DNA from 3 places in the Halomonas sp. M1 genome. Region 2 is predicted to be linked to each of the others. Evidence: riboswitches for the same ligand, from Rfam matches in the RefSeq annotation. Region 2 holds a riboswitch; each other region holds the start of a gene.
What was found. A riboswitch is a leader RNA that binds a small molecule or an ion and turns the genes downstream of it on or off. The one in region 2 is predicted to bind thiamine pyrophosphate.
Positions count from the first base shown of each region.

Region 1: linked by a shared signal. The riboswitch ahead of thiM (hydroxyethylthiazole kinase) and the one ahead of tenA (thiaminase II) in region 2 are both predicted to bind thiamine pyrophosphate.
Region 3: linked by a shared signal. The riboswitch ahead of P8S54_RS12935 (sodium:solute symporter family protein) and the one ahead of tenA (thiaminase II) in region 2 are both predicted to bind thiamine pyrophosphate.

Region 1 covers NZ_CP121119.1:2,688,666-2,695,582, reverse strand. The annotation lists gene P8S54_RS12500 (zinc ABC transporter substrate-binding protein) at 1-294, shown strand, start outside; gene P8S54_RS12495 (cupin domain-containing protein) at 415-1,110, shown strand; gene P8S54_RS12490 (DUF6164 family protein) at 1,091-1,456, opposite strand; gene gloA (lactoylglutathione lyase) at 1,458-1,991, opposite strand; gene P8S54_RS12480 (DUF2237 domain-containing protein) at 2,182-2,556, shown strand; gene P8S54_RS12475 (hypothetical protein) at 2,728-3,072, shown strand; TPP riboswitch at 3,166-3,258, shown strand; gene thiM (hydroxyethylthiazole kinase) at 3,283-4,107, shown strand; gene thiE (thiamine phosphate synthase) at 4,097-4,741, shown strand; gene yegQ (tRNA 5-hydroxyuridine modification protein YegQ) at 4,717-6,087, opposite strand; gene P8S54_RS12455 (DMT family transporter) at 6,246-6,917, opposite strand, start outside.
Region 2 covers NZ_CP121119.1:1,492,112-1,499,028, forward strand. The annotation lists gene P8S54_RS06740 (DUF87 domain-containing protein) at 244-2,310, opposite strand; gene P8S54_RS06745 (GNAT family N-acetyltransferase) at 2,357-2,857, opposite strand; gene P8S54_RS06750 (hypothetical protein) at 3,082-3,246, shown strand; TPP riboswitch at 3,245-3,401, shown strand; gene tenA (thiaminase II) at 3,487-4,155, shown strand; gene thiC (phosphomethylpyrimidine synthase ThiC) at 4,208-6,124, shown strand; gene P8S54_RS06765 (NAD(P)-dependent alcohol dehydrogenase) at 6,141-6,917, opposite strand, start outside.
Region 3 covers NZ_CP121119.1:2,795,867-2,802,783, reverse strand. The annotation lists gene P8S54_RS12945 (3-oxoacyl-ACP reductase) at 1-719, shown strand, start outside; gene P8S54_RS12940 (LLM class flavin-dependent oxidoreductase) at 731-2,011, shown strand; gene P8S54_RS12935 (sodium:solute symporter family protein) at 2,057-3,502, opposite strand; TPP riboswitch at 3,584-3,695, opposite strand; gene P8S54_RS12930 (sodium-dependent bicarbonate transport family permease) at 3,787-4,728, opposite strand; gene P8S54_RS12925 (LysR family transcriptional regulator) at 4,871-5,839, shown strand; gene nhaD (sodium:proton antiporter NhaD) at 6,055-6,917, shown strand, end outside.

The DNA.
Region 1 (6,917 bases), 1.2 Mb from region 2:
GAGCAGGAGAATGTTAAAGCGTTGTTCCATGAGAACATGACCAATCAGTCGATCATTGTTCAGCTAGCCGAAGAGACTGGCCTACCTATTGCCGGCACGCTCTACGCCGATGCGTTGGCAGCGGAAGGTGAGGCCCGTACTTACCTAGGCATGATGCGCCATAATGCGCGTGTGCTACACGATGCGCTGGCCGAGCCGGGTCATGACGATCATGGTCATGATGACCACGACCACGACCACGACCACGACCACGACCACGACCACGACCACGACCATCATGGTCATAGTCACTAAACGTCACTGCACACGTTTAAAACCGCCGAACAGGCGGTTTTTTTTGCATTGCATTTTAGCCCTGGGATAAGGAGACTTGTCAGTAATCCCTCGTCTTCACCCCAGCAAAGAGCCCTTACCATGCGCCTGAACGCCGATTTTAGCCACTTTGCCTGTGTTACGCCGGAAGAATATCGTTGGGTAGCGTCTCCCAGCGCGGGCGTGGAACGGATGATGTTAGACCGCGTTGGCGATGAAGTAGCCAGGGCTACCAGCCTAGTGCGCTACGCGCCCAACAGCCAGTTTAGCCATCACACCCATGGCGGCGGTGAGGAAATCTTGGTGCTTGAGGGGGTATTTGCCGATGAGCATGGCCGCTACCCCGCTGGCAGCTATTTGCGCAACCCGATTGGTACTGGGCATACACCCCAGATTGGCAACGAAGGCGCGTTAATTCTGGTTAAGCTGCATCAATTTGATAAAGATGACCTTCTGCAACTTGCCGTCCCCGCCCACCGCTTGCCCTGGCAGCCTGACCGCCGCGCTGGCCTTACTTACAAAATGCTGCATACCTACCACTCAGAACAGTATGGCCCAGAGCGGGTAAGCCTGGAGCGCTGGGAAGCCGACGTAACAGTCTCCTACCCTACTCTTAGCGGCGGGTTAGAGCTCTTTGTACTGGAAGGGTCGCTGTGGGAAAGCAGCACCGAGTACCCTGCAGGCAGCTGGTGCCGCTACCCCGCTGGCGCCGCACTTCAACTTAAAGCAGGCGGCAGTGGTGCACAGCTTTATTTAAAACGCGGCCATTTGGCCGCCGTTAGTCTATCAAACCTATAAATGGCAGTAGCGTGATCAGGATAATCATCACAACGGCTACCATAACCAGCAACACTTGAAACGGATGCGCGGCCAAGCGCCGCCATAGCGTTGGCGCTTCTCCCCTGGCAGCGGCATCATCATACGCTTGCCGAGCCTTCACTTGGCGTTCAGCCTGGTACTCTGCCAACGCTGCCTCTGCCGCTTCACGTTGGTGGGGGTTGCGAAGCCAGATGGCATCTACCCCCAGGCGAAAAAACCCCGCCTGGGTTTCGTAGATGTCAAAGCCGCGTTCATCCAGTAGTTGGCGAACTTCCAGCGCCTCTTCATCCGTTACGTGTCGTAGCCGAAATAACAAATGGGCCATATTAGTCGCCCATCGCCGCCATGCGGTCTGCCTGAATCACTTCAATCCAGTAGCCATCTGCGTCTTTGACGAAAATAACGTCCTTCATTTTGCCCTGGTCGGCACGCTTAACAAAGGTAACGTTATGCTCGTCAAACCATGCTTGGGCGGCTTCCAAATTCGGTACGTTAAAACAGATATGCCCAAAACCTTGCGGCTCTGCATTGCCATCGTGATAAGCAAAATCTTGCTGGTTTTCGGTGCCCCAGTTATGAGTTAGCTCTAGCAGGCCTTTTTGGCTGAATGTCCAGGCGGTACGCGCCTGGGTCTCTTCGGGTACGTTATCCCCCGCGGCCACATTACCTAGAAAATAGAGCGAAAACTGCATCTCCTCAAAGTCCAGGCGCCTTAATACCTGCATACCAAATACCTTCGAGTAAAACGCCAGAGCACGCTCGGGGTCTTTCACCCGCAGCATGGTGTGATTTAAGCAAAACCCTTGGGTTTGCGGTGCGACGGGGGCAACCCCTGGGTGCTGTTCACCTTTAAACGACATGGGTCTCTCCTGCGGCTGAATTAACCAATACAAAATACCCTAGAGGGGCGTAAATACTTTGACGAAGCGGTTACTTTGCACAAGGCTTTAGAGTGCTGAATATCATCACCTCATAAAGCGCTTTTCTACCTCAACGATACTTTATGAAGGCAGCATTTAGCGAATTCTAGCCTTTACCAAAGGAGACCGCATGTCCCGTGACCGTAATGTACTGGGTGAGCCGCTAACTCCCTGCTGCCACTCTCCTAAAACTGGGTTCTACCGCGATGGTTTTTGCCGCGTGGGGGCCGATGATGCAGGCGTTCACTCAGTGTGCGCCATGGTGACAGAAGAGTTTTTAGCTTTCTCACGTGCTCAAGGTAACGACTTAATCACCCCTCGCCCTGAGCATAAATTTCCCGGTTTGACCCCCGGCGACCGCTGGTGCCTCTGCGCCCACCGCTGGGCCGAAGCCGCTCAGGTGGGTCTTGCGCCACCGGTGATTCTTTCAAGCACCCATGAGCGGACGCTAGAAATTATTCCGCTGATTAAGCTTCAGCAGCATGCTCTGGACGCAGTGCGTTAACCACAAAGCCGTACAATCGATATATAGTGACTGGAAATTTTATGCAAATCTTCTACACTTGCGTATCAAATGCTTTACAAAACGAGTCTAAACCGGACTCTTTAGAGACGACTAACTTTCTCTTTAACAACCGTTAGATGACCCGCGAGCGGGGTCAATCTGGAGCTTGTCATGACTGCAATCGATATGACCCTGGGCGACCGACTAACGCTGAAGCAGCTGTCTCATGTGCTGCAAAACGGCTTTTCACCGATAGTGGAAGTCGAGTCGATGGATGGTATCTACAAAGTACGCTTTCATCACGCTAATGGCGTCTCTGATTTATGCAACAGTGAAGGTCACGTCAGCACTTTTATGGGCACCGGTGAAATCCGCGATGCCCTTGGCCAACTAGGGCTAACACATGGTGTGCTTACCTTTGCCGACCAGTGCGGCGATGAGATGATCGGTGTGGAAGGCAAAGCGATAACGCCGGACGAGATGCTTACCTATGGAACGCGTATTTCCTTTCGGTAGTCACGTACTTAGCTAGTCTCGTAGCTGCCCGTTTTTGGAAAGCACTTCCGGCAACCCAAAGCTTTACAGATCCGTTTAAGCCAAGGATAGTAGGCCCCACGACAGGGGCGCCGTTATGACGGCTGAGAAGCACCCTTTGAACCTGAACCGAATAACACCGGCGTAGGGAGTCGTGGTGCCTCTACACCACCTCCCTGCCGGGAGGATGCTATGACCTCACGCTCCTTGAGCGATTACCCCCTAGGCGGTTATCTTGAAGCGCTGCGTTCCTCTACGCCGCTAGTGCACTGCATAACCAACTATGTGGCGATGAACAGCACCGCCAACATACTGCTCGCCGCCGGCGCATCACCTGCCATGCTTCACGCCGTTGAAGAAGTCGCCGACTTTACGGCGATTGCTGGCGCGCTATCAATCAATATAGGCACTATCTCCTCTACCTGGGCGGACGCCATGCTAGTGGCTGCGAAAACGGCCCATCTCCAAGACATCCCGTGGGTATTAGATCCAGTTGCCGTGGGTGCCACACGCTTTCGCCAAACGCTATGTGCTGAGTTACTCACCTACCAGCCGACGGTGATTCGTGGCAATGCGTCAGAGATCCTGGCGCTTGGAGGATTAGCTGGCCAAGGGCGCGGGGTAGATGCCACCGCCTCTACCCAAGACGCTTTTACCGGGGCTATTGCGCTTGCTCAACGCCATGGCTGTGTAGTGGCGATGACCGGCCTAGAGGACTTTGTGACCAACGGCCACCACCACTATCGCCTCACAGGTGGCCATGCGCTGATGCCTAAAGTAACCACCCTAGGGTGTGGCCTAAGCGCCTTGGTAGCAGGCTTTGTAGCGTCAAATCGTGAGCGCCCTTTTGAAGCAAGCATCGCCGCGCTAGCCTGCTTTGCCCTGGCAGGTAGCCGAGCGGGAGAACATGCCACCGGCCCTGGCAGCTTTCAAGTCGCGCTATTAGATGCGCTGTATCAACTCACCCCCAATGACCTTTCTACCTTTGCCCAACTGGAGGCAGTGCATGCCGTTTGATCTCTCGCTTTACTTGGTAACCGACGCGAACCTTTGCGCCTCTTTTGGCCTAGAGCAGACAGTAGCGGCCGCGGTGCAGGGCGGAGTCACTATCGTGCAGCTACGCGACAAGCACGCCAGCGACGCGCAGATGATTGCCCAGGCGAAACGCCTGAAAACACTGCTTGCGGGAAGCGGCGTGCCGCTGATTATTAACGACCGCCTTAACGTAGCCATAGAGAGCAACGCCGATGGCCTGCACGTGGGCCAAAGCGATACGGCGGTGCAGGAAGCCCGCCAAGCGCTAGGCCCTAATGCCATTATCGGCCTCTCTATTAACACACTTTCCCAGCTCAAGGCCGTCCCGGTTGAGCTACTGGACTATGTAGGCTTAGGGCCTGTATTTGCCACAGGTAGCAAGCAAGACCACGCTCAACCGATTGGCTTTGATGGACTGGCACAGTTGGCTGAGGTTTGCCCGCTGCCCAGCGTGGCGATTGGTGGTCTAAAGGCTGAGCACGCAGCGCACGCTAAAACCGCAGGCGCCAATGGCCTTGCGGTGATTTCAGCCATCTGTGGTCAGCCATACCCGCGCCAGGCGGCGCAGGCGTTTTCAGCGGTGGAGCAGACTCAGGAAGCAGGCATTCCTAGCTGAACAGCGGGAATAGACGCCGCTGGCTTGAGATCGCGCATTAGCAAGGCAAACTCAAGCTGCCCAGGCTGAATGTCAGCCCCAGGTACCGGGATACGAACCCGGTGCCCAGAGCCGGGGGCAGCACGCAAGCCTTCGCCGCGCTGGTTCTCTATGTACTCAAGCGCAAAACGGCGATTGCCACCGGGCAGCATTAGCTCCATGCTGTCGCCTGCTTCAAAGCGGTTCTTAACTTCTATATCAAGCATTTCCCGTGATGCATCGTAGCCGAGGACGTCGCCTACAAACTGCTGGTGCACACCGATGGAACTGCCTTGCTCATAGCTCTGGAACTCATCGTGTACATGGCGGCGATAGAACCCCTCGGTGTAGCCCCGATTGGCTAGGTTCTCAAGTTCATCCATTAGCCCCATATTAAAGGGCCGCCCGGCGACGGCGTCATCAATGGCCTGGCGGTAGACCTGGGCCGTCCGCGCGACGTAATAGTAGGATTTAGTACGCCCTTCAATCTTGAGCGATGAGACACCCATCTCTGCTAGCCGTGCTACGTGCTGAACGGCGCGCAGGTCTTTCGAGTTCATAATGTACGTGCCGTGCTCATCTTCATAAACGGGCATCAGCTTGCCTGGGCGTGTCACATCTTCAATCAACGCCGACAACTCATCTTGATCATTCGCCGTTGCCGTCATCCCCGGATTGGCAGGCACCAAATCGCCCGTCTCGTCGTGAGTGGCGGCGACGGTGTTGTATTTCCAACGACACGCATTGGTGCAGGTGCCTTGGTTAGGGTCACGGTGATTAAAATAACCTGAGAGCAGGCAACGGCCTGAATAAGCAATACAGAGCGCTCCATGGACAAAGGTTTCGATCTCTAGGTCCGGGCACTCAGCACGTATTTCACCAATCTCTTCAAGGGAGAGCTCGCGGGATAAAATAATCCGGCTAATGCCCTGACGCTGCCAAAACTTAGCGGCCGCCCAATTTACAACGTTGGATTGTACTGAGAGATGGATCTCTTGTTCCGGCCAGCGATCACGCACCATCATGATCAAACCTGGGTCCGACATAATCAGCGCATCCGGCCGTGCTTCAATCACCGGCTCCATATCCCGCAGGTAGGTTTTTAACTTGCTGTTATGGGGCGCAATGTTGGACGCCACATAAAACTGCTTACCGCGTGCATGGGCATATTCGATGCCACGGTGCAGATTATCGACCTTAAAATCATTGTTTCGCACACGCAGCGAATAACGCGGTTGGCCAGCGTATACCGCATCTGCCCCGTAGGCGAAAGCGTAACGCATATTATTAAAGGTACCAGCAGGGGAAAGCAGTTCTGGGGCTTGCATAAACAGTCACCGTTATCAGGACGATGGCCCGTGGCGCGTCAGCAATCACCAAAGCGCACAGGTTGAAAGGGCCGGATTATAAACAGCCCAAACGTACTGTCTTGTTCAGCTCTCTGCTTTGATGACCTGGATCAAAAAGTAGCGGCAACCAGCGCTATTTAAGCGCTTGGACGGCGCTTTAGCGTTGTGCGCCGGTCATGGTAAGCAATCGCCAAACCACTGCCCATAATCAGCGCACTGCCTACCCACACCCACAGGTCCGGTAGCTCGCCCCAGAACCACCAACCCAGCAGAACCGCCCAAAGCATCGCGGTGTAATCAAACGGTGCAGCGATGGCCGCGGGTGCGAAGCGGAACGCCAACGTAATAAACGCAGTGGCGCCAATACCCAGTACCCCGGCCGCTAAAAACCCAAGCCAGTGCCACGGCTGCGGCGTTTGCCACACCCAGGGTAAACTGACCGCCGTAATAACAAAGGGCACTAATGTCATATAGAACACCATTGCCCAAAGGTGCTCTCTGGCACCATAACGGCGCGCCGTAATCATCATAAGGGCATAAAAGAAAGCGGCCCCCAATAGCGTTAGCGTGCCTAGTTGGAACGCATCGCCCCCCGGGCGCACCACAATCAGCACGCCCACAAAACCTACCAGCGAGGCGATCAGCACAGGTGTGTCAATACGTTCACCCAGCAGTGGCACCGACAGCAGCGTGACAAAAAGCGGTGCAACAAAGGCGATGGCCGTCGCTTCCGCCAGAGGTAGCAAGATAAGCCCCCAGACGAAAAAGATCATCGTCGCGGTGTAGATAAGCCCTCGCACCAAGTGCAC
Region 2 (6,917 bases):
CTGGTTAACCGATGAATGTCTAGTGCCCCAGACCCACCTGCAAGGAGCAACCCGGTCTGGCAGTGGTAAACCACCACGTTAAGAGAGCCTCAATAGGTGTTTGCTGTAAGCCACTCACAGCCAACGATGACAGATGAAGTAGGATCACTAGCTCAGGGACTTGCCATTGGCCGCTGACGCGGCCAATAAAAAACACTGCGGCCTATTGACAGAGAGAAGGCTCATAGGTGTTATGTGCGCATCTCATTCTTCTATCTCAGGGACTTCAAAAATCATTGGGACACTTGAGCGAAATGCCTTACCAGCAGCAATAGCTTGGCGAAATCTAAGTTTTGGCAAGGATTTAACAATTTCCTGACCAAAATAGTTAGCAAGAAATTCACTGCTCGTTTTATCAAACTCTTGAAATGAGACGATAGTGTTGCATTGGGTGAGAATAGTCTTCGAAACATTTGCTGTTCTTTGTGCAATAACTAACAACCCTACATTGTATTTCCTGCCCTGAAGTGCAATCTGGGCGATACTATTGAGTAAGCCCTGTGAAGCCTTGTCAGATACGCCTGCAAAGTTCCATTCGGGGACAATAGTATGTGCCTCTTCCAATACAAGGCATAACCTCTTGCCAAAATTATTTTCGGTCTTGGCGATGTGAAAAAGTATGCGGAAGAATGTCTTGGTGTACGTCAATACTCCGGAAGTATTTTCAACATGTGGCAATTCGAAGATGGCAAGCTTGTTCTCACTTTCCATGAACGCTTTAAGCTGATCATAAATTGTTCTTGATACTTCTTTCTTCTTGGCGCGTGAATTTTCAGTGTCTTTATTGTAATTATTCCCAATTTCCCGCTCGATGAAGTCGATATCTTTGAAAAGTTGCTCCGAAACATCTTGAGAAATAACAGACTGAGGATTTAGATCCTCAAATTTCCCTACGTACTCTCCAGTAAAGTCTATGCAGATAACTTTAGTGTCGTCTTCCTTGAGGTATTCTCTGATTAAGTTCCGTGAAAATACGGACTTACCTGTACCTGTAACCCCTATTACAGCCATATGGTGAGACATTGCCAATGGTTTGCTAAGTACAACAGGGTAGTTTGTATTTGGGATTCGACCAACGATAATTTCGTCATTCGCTATTGTTGGCTCATCAATATTAGAAGCTAAAAATACTGGAGTATTTATCTCAGGAACCCAGCCGAATTGCTCAAATTGAAGCCTCTCTAAATTCCACGTCCCAAGTTGGATTGCCTCTCCGACAATAAACCCTGACTCGTTCTTTTGTTCCAAACTTTCAATACTCGTGACCCCCTCAACAATTTGATAAAGAACTTCAGTTGAACCAACCTTGACTCCAAGCAACTGCCCTTCGCTGACTTCTATAGCTGAGTTGTAGGTAAATCTCAAATAGTTTATTTTGCTATGCTCGGTAACTATACCAACTAGTCGCCCAAGAAGGTCATTGGTCGGCACTTCTTCAATTTTATATACCACGTCACGTGATCCAGCTCCGACGAAGGGAGTTTTAGAAAAAACGTGATCAATAGAAGGACTTGCAAGGACTTTAACCCAGCTCTCCTGATTCAGAATATATTCTTCAATAATCAGACCTCGCCGGGGCCGCTGTTCAGGGCCATGCTTAAATTCAACGAAGTCAAAAGGTTGGCATTGACCAGAGCCACTTAATGCAGGAGCAAGTTTAACCAAAAAAGTGTTTTTAGATTTAACTCCAAAAATTTGACCTATCGCGCTTTTTGATTGATTTGATTTTTCCGGAGTTATCAAATCTTCCAAAGATCTCGCGAGAGATGGAAGATTGAGAATTGTGAAAACAATCCAGAAAACAAGCAATGCATCAAATTCATTTGAATCCGCACCAAACTGTTTATAAATACCCCACAAGAAGAACGCAGAAAAAAGGGCTTCCGGCTTTCCAATTTCTCGGTTTAGTCTAGATAAGAATCGAATAAGTTTGTTTTCATCAGCTAAAGGTAGCTGGCGAAACCAAAGCAGCCCGTAACTTGAAAACAATAGATAAATAGTGACAGAGAAAAACCCCCAGTATAAAAAATCCCTGTCAGGGGTATCCACTAACAATAACGAAATACCCGCTGTTACTGCGTTAACAAAGATGTTGGAATCTTTAGAAAAATGCGGTTGGTCTATGAGAGATAGCAATACGAGTAAAAGCAATCCTGACGTAAACCAAAACTGACCAAGTATGAAGGAAAATCCCCCAGTCAGTAGTCGTCCGACTATGAGTAGAGTAATAAGCGAGAGTGCTATCAACGTGAGTCTATATTTTTTTGTCATTTGTCATCCAAGATTGATCGATAACTCGTAGCACATAACGCTGCATTCAGCGGCTCGTCCGCTGCAATGCTTGGTTATATTGCTCTAACTCCAAACCCAAAAAGTGCGTTCCTGGAACAGGATTGTTCGTTACGGGTGGATGCTCAACAAATCCATATGATCTGTATAATTTCAAAGCAGTTTTGAACTCTGGAAGAACATCTAAACAAATTTTCTTGTAGCCACTGATAACAGCCTCTTGCAATACTCTATCAACTAGCAGTGTACCCAGATTGTGGCCACGAGCACTTGGTTGGATATAAACTCGCTTCATTTCACAGACCGACTCATCCAATCTCCGAAATGCAGCACACCCAACAGGCTTGCTGTCTTTTTTCACCAAAAAGATCTTTGACTCTTCAGAGCTATACTTTTCAGGTAAGTGGTTAAATTCCTGATCATTACCTTGAAAAGAAAGATCTACCGAGGTGCTGGCAACATACTCGCGGTACAAATCAAGAACATCATTTAGATCATCAGGAAAAACTGCTCTTACTACCTTGAACACTTTCCTCTCCTAGCGATATAACAGTGATTATATCCCCTGCTGCATAACCTCAATGAACGTGCGGGCACATTGATTGAGGTTATGCAGCCACAAAATTGACTTTACCCCATTAATTCCATTGAAAGCAAAGCGAATTTTGGCTACATAACCAAAATCCGCGTGCTTGCGTGTTTTGCCCTGTTCAATAAAACTGTGTTTATGGACAGCCACCAAGGGTGGCTCTTATGAAACTGATGGAACGCGTCAAGGCGAGCCTGCGGGTCAAGCGCTATAGCTTCCGTACTGAGAAAACCTACTGCTACTGGATTCGCTTTCACAATTTGCGGCACACTGCACTTAACTTACCCCCTTGCATCTCCCCCACCCGCAGCCTAGACTCCGCTAACTAACTGCTTGACGGGGTGCCGGTGAATCCGGCTGAGATGGCGCAGGGCGTATCTGCTGATACTGCCAAAGCGCTGGTCCCGCTGAACCTGATCCGGCTAATGCGCTGCTCCTAGATGAGCGCGCGGGTACCGGCGTAGGGATCAAGCGATGGCCTTGGCTAGCTTTCACGACTGCACGCCACCTTCCACGCCATCTTCTCGATCTTTATCGCCTACCTCCGGATCACCACTACCGGAGGCATCATGGGCTACCACTTTACTGATCTCACCACCGCCTGCCAAACCGATTGGCGCGCCTATATTGAGCACGATTTTGTGCGCCAGCTGGGCAACGCCACGCTGCCTGATGCATCGTTTCGCCACTACCTGAAGCAGGATTACCTGTTTTTGATCCACTTTGCCCGCGCCTATGCGCTGGCCGCCTACAAAAGCCCCACCCTTGCCGACCTGCGCCAAGCCCATGAAGGTTTAAAAGCCATTGTGGATGTGGAGCTGGGCCTGCACGTGGGCTTTTGCCAAGAGTGGGGCATCAGCGAAGAAGAGCTTGCCGAGCTACCAGAAGCCCGCGCAACCCTGGCCTACACCCGCTATGTGCTGGATACCGGAAACCGTGGCGACCTGCTCGATTTGCACGTAGCGCTGGCCCCTTGCTTAGTGGGCTACGGCGAAATCGCCAACTGGCTGAACGCTCAGCCAACCACGGTGCGCGGCGCGCAAAACCCCTTTGACGCCTGGATTGCCATGTACGAAGGCGAAGAGTTTCAGGCCGCTATGCAGGCGGAGCTTGAATGGCTCGATGCCCGCTTGGCCGATGTCACCCCTGCCCGCTTTGCTGAACTTGCCAAAATCTTCCGCGATGCCACGCGCCTGGAAATCGACTTCTGGCAGATGGGCCTGGAACTCAGCGAATAACCCCCCCTCACGCACGACCTAAAAACACCAAAAACAAAGGAAGACCACCGAAATGAATAAGACCGTCAAGAGTAAAACCAGCCACTTTTTAGCCGAAACCGCCCAGGTAGATGCCGCCGCCGTGGCGCCGCTGCCCGCCTCGCGCAAGGTGTACGTAGAAGGCTCGCGGCCGGATATCCGCGTGCCGTTTCGGGAAATTACCCTATCACCCACTAAGACCAGCAGCATTGATGAACAGAACCCGCCGCTGCTGGTGTACGACACCTCCGGCCCTTACACCGATCCAGACGCCCGCATTGATTTGCGCAAGGGCCTGCCAGAACTGCGCCGCACTTGGATTGAGGAGCGCAACGACACCGAGTTTTTAGACGGCCCCACCAGCCATTACGGCAAGCGCCGCGCCAACGACCCAACGCTTGCCCAGCTGCGCTTTGACCTAACCCGCACCCCGCGCCGTGCCAAAGCAGGGAAAAACGTTACTCAGCTACACTACGCCCGCCAGGGCATCATCACGCCAGAAATGGAATTTATTGCCATCCGCGAAAACCAGCGCCGCCAGGCGTTGGGCACTGCAGAAGTAGAGCGCATTCTGGGCCATCAGCATGGGGGCCAGAGCTTTGGCGCCAGCCTGCCCAAAGAGATCACCCCGGAGTTCGTGCGCGATGAAGTCGCTCGTGGCCGGGCGATTATTCCCTGTAATATCAACCACCCAGAATCCGAGCCGATGATTATTGGCCGTAACTTCCTGGTGAAGATTAACGGCAACCTGGGTAACTCGGCGGTCACCTCTTCCATTGAAGAAGAAGTCGATAAAATGACCTGGGGCATCCGCTGGGGGTCAGACACCATCATGGACCTCTCCACCGGCCAGAACATCCATGAAACCCGCGAGTGGATCATCCGCAACTCGCCGGTGCCGATTGGTACGGTGCCCATCTATCAGGCGCTGGAGAAAGTAAACGGCGTTGCCGAAGACCTCACCTGGGAGGTCTTCCGCGATACCTTGATTGAGCAGGCGGAACAGGGCGTGGATTACTTCACCATTCACGCCGGCGTGCTGCTGCGCTATGTGCCGCTCACCGCCAACCGCGTCACCGGCATTGTTAGCCGTGGCGGCTCTATTATGGCGAAGTGGTGTTTGTACCATCATCAGGAGAGCTTCCTGTATACCCACTTCGAGGAGATCTGCGAGATCTGCAAGCAGTACGACGTGGCGTTCTCCCTTGGCGACGGCCTGCGCCCCGGATCAATCGCGGATGCCAACGATGAAGCGCAGTTCGCTGAACTCGAAACCCTGGGCGAGTTGACGAAGATCGCCTGGAAGCATGACGTTCAGGTAATGATCGAAGGCCCCGGTCACGTGCCCATGCACTTGATCAAAGAGAACATGGATAAGCAGCTTGAAGCCTGCCACGAAGCGCCGTTCTACACCCTCGGCCCGCTCACTACCGATATCGCCCCCGGTTACGACCACATTACCTCGGGCATTGGGGCAGCGATGATCGGTTGGTTTGGCTGTGCGATGCTCTGCTACGTGACGCCGAAAGAGCACCTGGGCCTGCCCAATAAAGATGACGTCAAAACCGGCATCATTACCTACAAAATTGCTGCCCACGCGGCAGATTTAGCCAAGGGCCATCCGGCGTCGCAGCGTCGTGATAACGCCCTTTCTAAGGCGCGCTTCGAGTTCCGTTGGGAAGACCAGTTCAATCTGGGCCTAGACCCGGATACCGCGCGGGAATTCCACGATGAAACCCTGCCGAAGGATTCCGCCAAGGTGGCGCACTTCTGCTCGATGTGCGGGCCGAAGTTCTGCTCCATGAAGATCAGCCAGGAAGTGCGCGATACCTACCGGGATCGCACACCTGAGAACGCCGCCGAGAGCGATGCGGAAGCGGTGAAGCGCGGCATGCAGGAGCAGGCGGAGAAGTTCCGCCGGGAAGGCAGCGAGCTATACCAGGAGGTGTAGCCCGCCATCCACGGCGCTAGGCAGTGCTTAGCGCCACTTTTAATACGCCATCGCGCTGATGGGAGAAAAGATCGTAGGCTTCGACGATATCCTCCAGCGCGAAGCGGTGGGTCACCATGGGGCCAAGATCTAGGCGCCCGGCGGCGATGGTGCTCATCAGCCGGCGCATGCGCTCTTTGCCGCCAGGGCACAGTGAGGTAATGATTTTGTGATCACCCAGCCCCGCACAGAAAGCACCCAGAGGAATCGTTAAGTCTTCGGAGTAAACGCCCAGGCTGGATAGGGTTCCGCCAGGTTTTAGCACCCGCAAGGCAGACTCAAAGGTTTGCTGTAGGCCAAGTGCCTCAATAGCCACATCCACACCCCGCCCACCGGTCAGCTTGAGAATTTCTTCCACGACATCCACTTTACGGAAATCCAGCGTGATATCCGCACCCATCTGTTTGGCTATCGCTAATCGCTCATCCACACCGTCTACCGCGATAATCATCCCGGCCCCGCGTAACCGTGCCCCTGCCGTGGCACATAGCCCAATGGGGCCTTGGGCAAACACCACTACGGTGTCGCCAATGTTGATACCGCCCGCCTCTGCGCCTGCAAAACCGGTCGACATAATGTCGGGGCACATCAACACTTGTTCATCGGTTAAGCCATCCGGCACGGGCGAGAGGTTGGCCTGGGCATCGGGCACCAATAAGTATTCCGCCTGGGCGCCGTCAATGGTGTTGCCAAAGCGCCAGCCGCCCATCGGTTTATAGCCGTGGCTGTGGTGGCCGCCATCTTGCGAGGAGCA
Region 3 (6,917 bases), 1.3 Mb from region 2:
GTGGCCTAGGCGCGTGCCTAGCGCACGCGTTTTTAGCCCAGGGCGCACGGGTTATCGTCAACTACTTAAACAGCACTGACGCGGCAAATGCCGTGGCGGCACACGCCCCTGAGCGCGCGCTGGCTATACAAGCCGACGTGCGTGACCCTGCCGCCGTGAAGGCGATGTTCACCACCGCGCAAGCACATTTTGGGATGCCGGTAACCACGCTGATTAACAACGCCCTGCCGGATTTTTCATTTAACGGCGACGCCCGCCCATCTCCAGATACACTCACCTGGGAAAACCTCGACCAGCAGCTGCAGGGCGTGGCACGCGGCGCGCTCAACACCATTCAGGCGGCGCTGCCGGGCATGCGCGAACAGGGTGGTGGGCGGATTATCAATATTGGCACTAACCTCTTCCAGAATCCGGTCGTGCCTTACCACGATTACACCGCTGCCAAGGCGGCGCTGCTGTCGCTCACCCGCACGCTTTCCAACGACCTGGGGCCTGACGGTATTACGGTGAATATGCTCTCGGGCGGGCTGCTGCGCACCACCGATGCCTCAGCGGCTACGCCTGAAGCGGTGTTCGACCTCATCGCTGCCAACACCCCGCTGCGCCGCGTCACTACTCCGGAAGAGTTTGCAGATGCAGCGCTGTTTTTCGCATCGCCTTGGAGCCGGGCTGTCACCGGCCAAAACTTGGTGGTCGATGGCGGGTTGGTTAAAAACTAATGACAACACCGATGCATCTCAATCTTTTCATTATGGGCTGCGGGCATCACAAGGCCGCGTGGCGCGAACCGGGTTCTGCTGCCGAGCGCATGGGTGACATTGGCTATTATGAGTCGCTGGCACGCACCGCTGAACGCGGAAAATTAGACGCCGTCTTTTTTGCCGATGGCCATGCCGCAGGCAACGTGAGCGGAGGGCCTCAGTGGTTTTTAGAACCGTTGACGGCGCTATCCGCTATGGCCCGCGCCACCGAGCACATCGGCCTGATTTCGACGATTTCCAGCACGTTTTTTAGCCCGTTTCATGCGGCGCGAATGCTCGCTTCGTTAGATCATATTTCTAACGGGCGCATGGGGTGGAACTTAGTCACCTCGATGTTTGATAGCGAAGCGCGCAACCATGGCTTTGAGGCCATGCCTCCTCAGCAGGTGCGCTACGCCCGCGCTGAAGAGTTTGCGCAAACGGTGTTAGCGCTCTGGGATTCATGGGCGGATGATGCGTTACGCTGCGACCGAGCAGGCCAGTATGCTGACCCACGCAAAGTGCGGCCCATTGATCATCATGGCGAACACTTTTTAGTCAATGGCCCGCTAACCGTACCGCGACCACCCCAGGGGCATCCTGTGCTGTTTCAAGCGGGTGCTTCTGAACCGGGGCGCAACTTGGCAGCGCGCTATGCAGAAGCGATTTATGCGGTGGCCTACGACCTCCCCTCGGCGCAAGCCTACTACCAAGACATTCAAGCCCGCGTGCGGGCGGCTGGCCGCGCGCCAGTGGCGATTATGCCTGGGCTGGTCACATATGTAGCGTCCACCGAGGCCGCCGCAAAGGCAAAGCAGCGTGAACTGGATGAGCGGTTACCCACCGAAGATTCGCTGCATCAGCTAAGCCAATTTATCGGTCAGGATTGCCGCCACTGGGAGCTGGATGCACCGTTACCAGAACTGCCGCCACTGGAGGCTTTTGCTGGGCCTAAAGGACGCTATGCCACTATTTTGCGCATTATCGAAAGCGAAGCCCCGACACTACGCCAGCTATTAGGCCGCTTGGCGGCAGGCGGAGGCCACTGCACGATGGTGGGCACACCCGAACAGATTGCAGATGAGATGCAGCGCTGGGTAGAGGGCGGCGGCGCAGACGGCTTCAACCTGATGCCGCCGACGCTACCGGGTAGTATTGAGGACTTTATTGAGCAGGTCGTTCCACTGCTGCAGGCACGTGGGCTATTCCGCCGTGAGTACACGGGTAACACCCTGCGTGACCATTTGGGGCTGGCCCGCCCGACAGCGTAAGCGATGCCGGGCGGCCATATTAGCGCTATATCGACTGCCCGGCATTCACCCCTTAAAGCGGCGCACTGCCGTGTGCAACAAGCCAAAATCATACGCTGGGCGTGACGGCAGTACACGTAAGAGCAGCAACGACACCGCCACGGGCACCAGCGCCGCTAGTAGGAAAGACTCCAATAAGGTTGCCGTACTCGCTCCGGGTGCAGGGAACATTGCCAATCCCGCCACAAGCCCCAGCGCGGTACTGATAACCGCGTTAAGACCCGTGTAACGGCGATAGAAAAGCCCAAAAAACACCGGGAATGCAGCGGCTGAGCAGAGCAAATCAGCGAGCAAAAATAGATAAAGCACGCTGTACCCCTGGGAGGCGACCCAGGTAACCGGGATGGCAGCCAATACAATCAACCAGCGTGACATACTCATCAATGAAGCACTGCTGGCGTTGGGGAGTAACCGCCCCATATCCACAGCAATAATACTCGACGTTGCGCTAATGGTGGAGTCCGCGCTACTCATCACCAACGCGAGGCCCAACGGCACCAGCGCTAAAGCGAACCATAACGGCACATCCGCCAATAGCACGCTAAACAGCGCCACAGAGCCGTCACCTTCAAGCCCCAGCCCTACAAAGGCCAACCCAAATAGCCCCATCAGGGCCACCACGATGAAGCTGCATACACCGCTAATCCAGAAGCCTCGGCGCAGCACCTTGGTATCTTTCGCCGCGTAAATACGCTGCCACGTACCTTGGTAAAAGAGCCCGGTAAGCGCTACGGCAAGAAAGAACGTTAACCCTGCGCGTATACCGCCTATATCGCTCACCTGCAGGAGCTGTGGCGCACTCTCGGCAAGCCCTGCAAGCGTTGGCGCAACGCCACCGGCAGCCTGCCAGCCAAACACCAGCAGCAGCCCTAGCAGTGGCATAATCACCACCATCTGTAGCTTATCCGTGTAAATGGACGCGCGCAGGCCGCCGTAAAAGGTATAAATCAACGTGGCGACCATCACCACACTGGCCGTTACCCACAGCGGAATAGGGGCCAGCAGACCCACCATACGGGCAACAGCGGTTAACCCAGCGGCCAACAAAATAAAGAGGTAAAACAGCATAATCACGAGCGTGAATGCGTACATGGTACGGCCATAACGGTGGATAACGAACTCCGTCAAGCCATGGCCTTCGGGGATCAGCTCGCGCATGCGTCGGCCAAGAGGGATCATCACTAGCCTGGGCACCATCGAACCAAATGCATAGCCTAGCACGGCACCAATGCCACCCCAGGTAGCGGCCTGGGCGGGGCCAAACAGAATCCAGGTGCCCAGCGTGGTCGCGACCAGTGTTAGCACCGTGGCACGGGTATTCTGGCTATTGCGGGCGATAATGTAGTCTTCAAGATTATCGCGATGACGGCGGGCATAAAGCAGGCCTGGCACAGCTAGCGCAACGGCACATAGCGACAGCCACAGGCCAGTCCAGATAGGGTCAAGCATCATGAAAGCGGGTCCTCTTTGCCTGTTGTTAGACCGGGCTGTGCAGTGGGCGCACGGCAGGCAGGCGAAAGCAAAGAGGGAGTATTGTTAGGCTACATCCTTCCCTTCGCCGGCATGACCCGGATCAGGTTCTAAGGGTTACCAACGCCAAATGGCGGTGGAGTCTCAGCCAGTGCAGGCTCCCCTAGGACAGCAGCTACCCTAGGTGCTGAGACGGGCGCTGTCAATTGAGGATGCCCACGGGCACCTCCCAGCGACCGACTCAGCAACGTCTAGCTTATCGGACGCTAACTCAACCATAATTCGATAAGCATGTGGTAAAGCGGTATGCCCAGCATGACATTGAGCGGAAAGGTAATCCCCAGTGAGGCGAGCATCGCTAGGCCGATATTGGCCTGGGGAATGGCCGCGCGCATCGCAGCGGGAGCAGCAATATAAGAAGCGCTTGCAGCAAGTGCCGCCAGAATGACCACCGAGCCGACCGGGAGTCCCAATGCCGTGCCCATGAGAATGCCCAGCATGGATAGCAGCAGCGGCGTGATGAGGGCGAAGGTCACCAAGCGCCAGTGATGCCAGGGCATTGGCCGCAAAGTTTGCGCAGCGGTTAACCCCATCTCCAACAAGAACAGCGCCAACACCCCCTTGAACGCCCCCGTGAACAGCGCAGTGACTTCTTCCCCTTGGAAGGGCCCATAGAGCGTTCCAATGACCACACCGCCTGCCAGCAAAATCACGCCACGGTTGGTGAGCGTCTCATGCCAAAGCTTACGAGTACTCTCTTTCACCGCTGCGCCTTGATGGCGCCTAAATAGCGCAATCGCCACCATAATGGCAGGCAGCTCCATGGCTACTAAATAGAGTGTGACTTCACTGCCCACGGCCAGCTGCCGCGCCTCCACATAGGCCAGCGCCACCGCAAACGTTCCCGCACTGACCGAGCCGTAGTGGGCGGCGATACTAGCGCTGTCCGCCGGGGAAAGGCGTACCCAGCGCCGCAGCACCGGCATTAGCAGCAGCGGCGTTAAAGCAGAGAGTAGCGCAACGCCTAATAGCTCGGGTACCAATCCCCAATGAATATTCCCGTGCAGCGCCATACCGCCCTTTAAGCCGATGGTCAGCATTAACAGCAGGCTTAACGTGTCGTAGGTGGCTTTGGGTACCTGCAGGTCAGACTTCACCGCCCCTGCTATAAGCCCCAGTAAGAAAAACATCACCACAATATCTGGCATCGCTGACGCTCCACAGGGTTAAAAGAGGCTGCATTTTGCGGGGATTTACGGGTGACAACTAATAATAACTTGAAAGATAGTCATAGATAATCATCTATACTAGCTGGCGTAACCAAAGGGTACCTCAGGAGCGCCTAGAGCCATGAACATTCGCCACCTGACATTTAGACTACTTCAAGTCTATGTCACTGTCGTGCGCTGCGGATCAATCAGCGAAGCCGCAAGACAGCTGCACCTCACCCAGCCGACGGTATCCCAACAGCTAAAGCGGCTAAGCGAGGCAGTTGGTAGCCCACTACTGGAGCATCATCTACAAGGGCTTACCATGACGGCCACCGGGCAGGCGCTTTATCAGGCAAGCCGGGATGTCTTAGGCCGTTTTGATGACTTTGCAGATCAACTCAGTGATTTTCAGCAAGGCAGCAAGGGGCGCTTTAGTATTGCCCTGGTGAATACCGCCCAATATGTATTGCCACGCTTACTTGGCCCGTTTAGCCAGGCGTTTCCTGAGGTGGACGTAACGGTACATATTGGCAACCGCCGCCAAGTGTTGGCACGCTTTGAGCGTCAAGAAGACGACCTTTATGTATTTAGCCATCCGCCTGCTCTTGCCCATGCCGTGGCAGCACGCTTTATGCGCAACCCGCTGGTGGCCATCGCTGCCGCTGGCCACCCCCTTACACAGCACTCATCAATCACCATGGAGCAGCTGCTTAATGAGCGCTTGTTGCTGCGCGAACCGGGGTCAGCCACGCGTATGCTACTGGAAAGTTGGCTACAAGAGCATGGGCTAACCATGAAGAAAACCCTGCAAATGGCCAGCAATGAAGCGATTCGCGTTGGCGTGGCGGCGCGCATGGGGGTCGCGGTGCTATCAGAGCATGTTCTGCCAAGCGAGCATCCCGAGATATCGATTCTTCCGGTAGAAGGTTTACCCATTGAAAGCCACTGGCAGATGATTGTCCGCAATGACCAGCGGCTTCCCCAATCCGCCCAGCGCTTTCTTCACTATGTCAACGCACATCTTGCCCAGTGGATCGAGCCACGCTTCATATGCAATGAACTGGATGCGCTGCTTCACAGAGAGCATGAGCATAGTCGCTGTCACTAGTCACTAGCGAGCTCCGGAAAATATCAGCGATAGCTATTTCAACAAAATCTTATGTTTTTTATTAGCAAAATAATTAGTTTCTAAAAAAAGACGTAATACCTGCCTTATTAGCGGTTTTCATTCGTTTTTATTCCGTATTGCAATGCAACACGGATTGATAAACTAGCCGCGATTAACCCTCTCCCCTTCTAATCTTTATTAGGATAAAGCCCATCATGTTGATGTTGCAGCAAGACCCCAGCCAGCCGCGAGTTTCTCGCCGCTGGCTTTTTCTGTTTGCAGCTTTACTACTCGGTATAAGCCCTGCGGCTTTTGCCGTCACCGGAGATATTGATTTAACCACGTCTGTTATCGGCTTCTTTGCAGTCGCAGTTTTCGTTTTGGCCTACGCGTTAGTTATGGCTGAAGAGAAAATCCACATGCGCAAGTCCAAGCCTGTACTGGTAGCAGCCGGTATCATTTGGGGACTCATTGGCTGGGTGTACGTCCAAAATGGCATGTCGGAAACGTCAGAACATGCGTTCCGTGTGACCCTTTTGGAGTTCACCGAGCTAATGCTGTTCCTGCTAGTAGCGATGACCTATATCAACGCCATGGAAGAGCGCCGGGTATTCGATGCGCTGCGCTCGTGGATGCTGCGTAAAGGCTTTAGCTACCGCCAGCTGTTCTGGCTAACGGGTGGCCTCGCCTTTGTGCTATCTCCCATTGCCGATAACCTAACCACGGCGCTACTCATGTGTGCTGTCATCACCAAAGTGGCTGAAGGTGATAAGCGCTTTATTAATCTTGCCTGTATTAACGTTGTGGTGGCCGCCAATGCCGGCGGGGCCTTTAGCCCATTCGGGGACATCACCACGCTGATGGTCTGGCAAGCGGGGCTTATTCAGTTTCAGGAATTTTTCATCCTGTTCCTGCCCTCTTTGGTTAACTTCCTGATTCCTGCCGTCATCATGAGCATCTTTATCAAGGATCAGAAACCCAGCAGCGTCTATGAGGATGTATGGCTAAAGCGCGGTGCACGGCGAATTATCGCGCTGTTCCTGCTGACGATTACCACCGCTGTGTTGTGCCATACGTT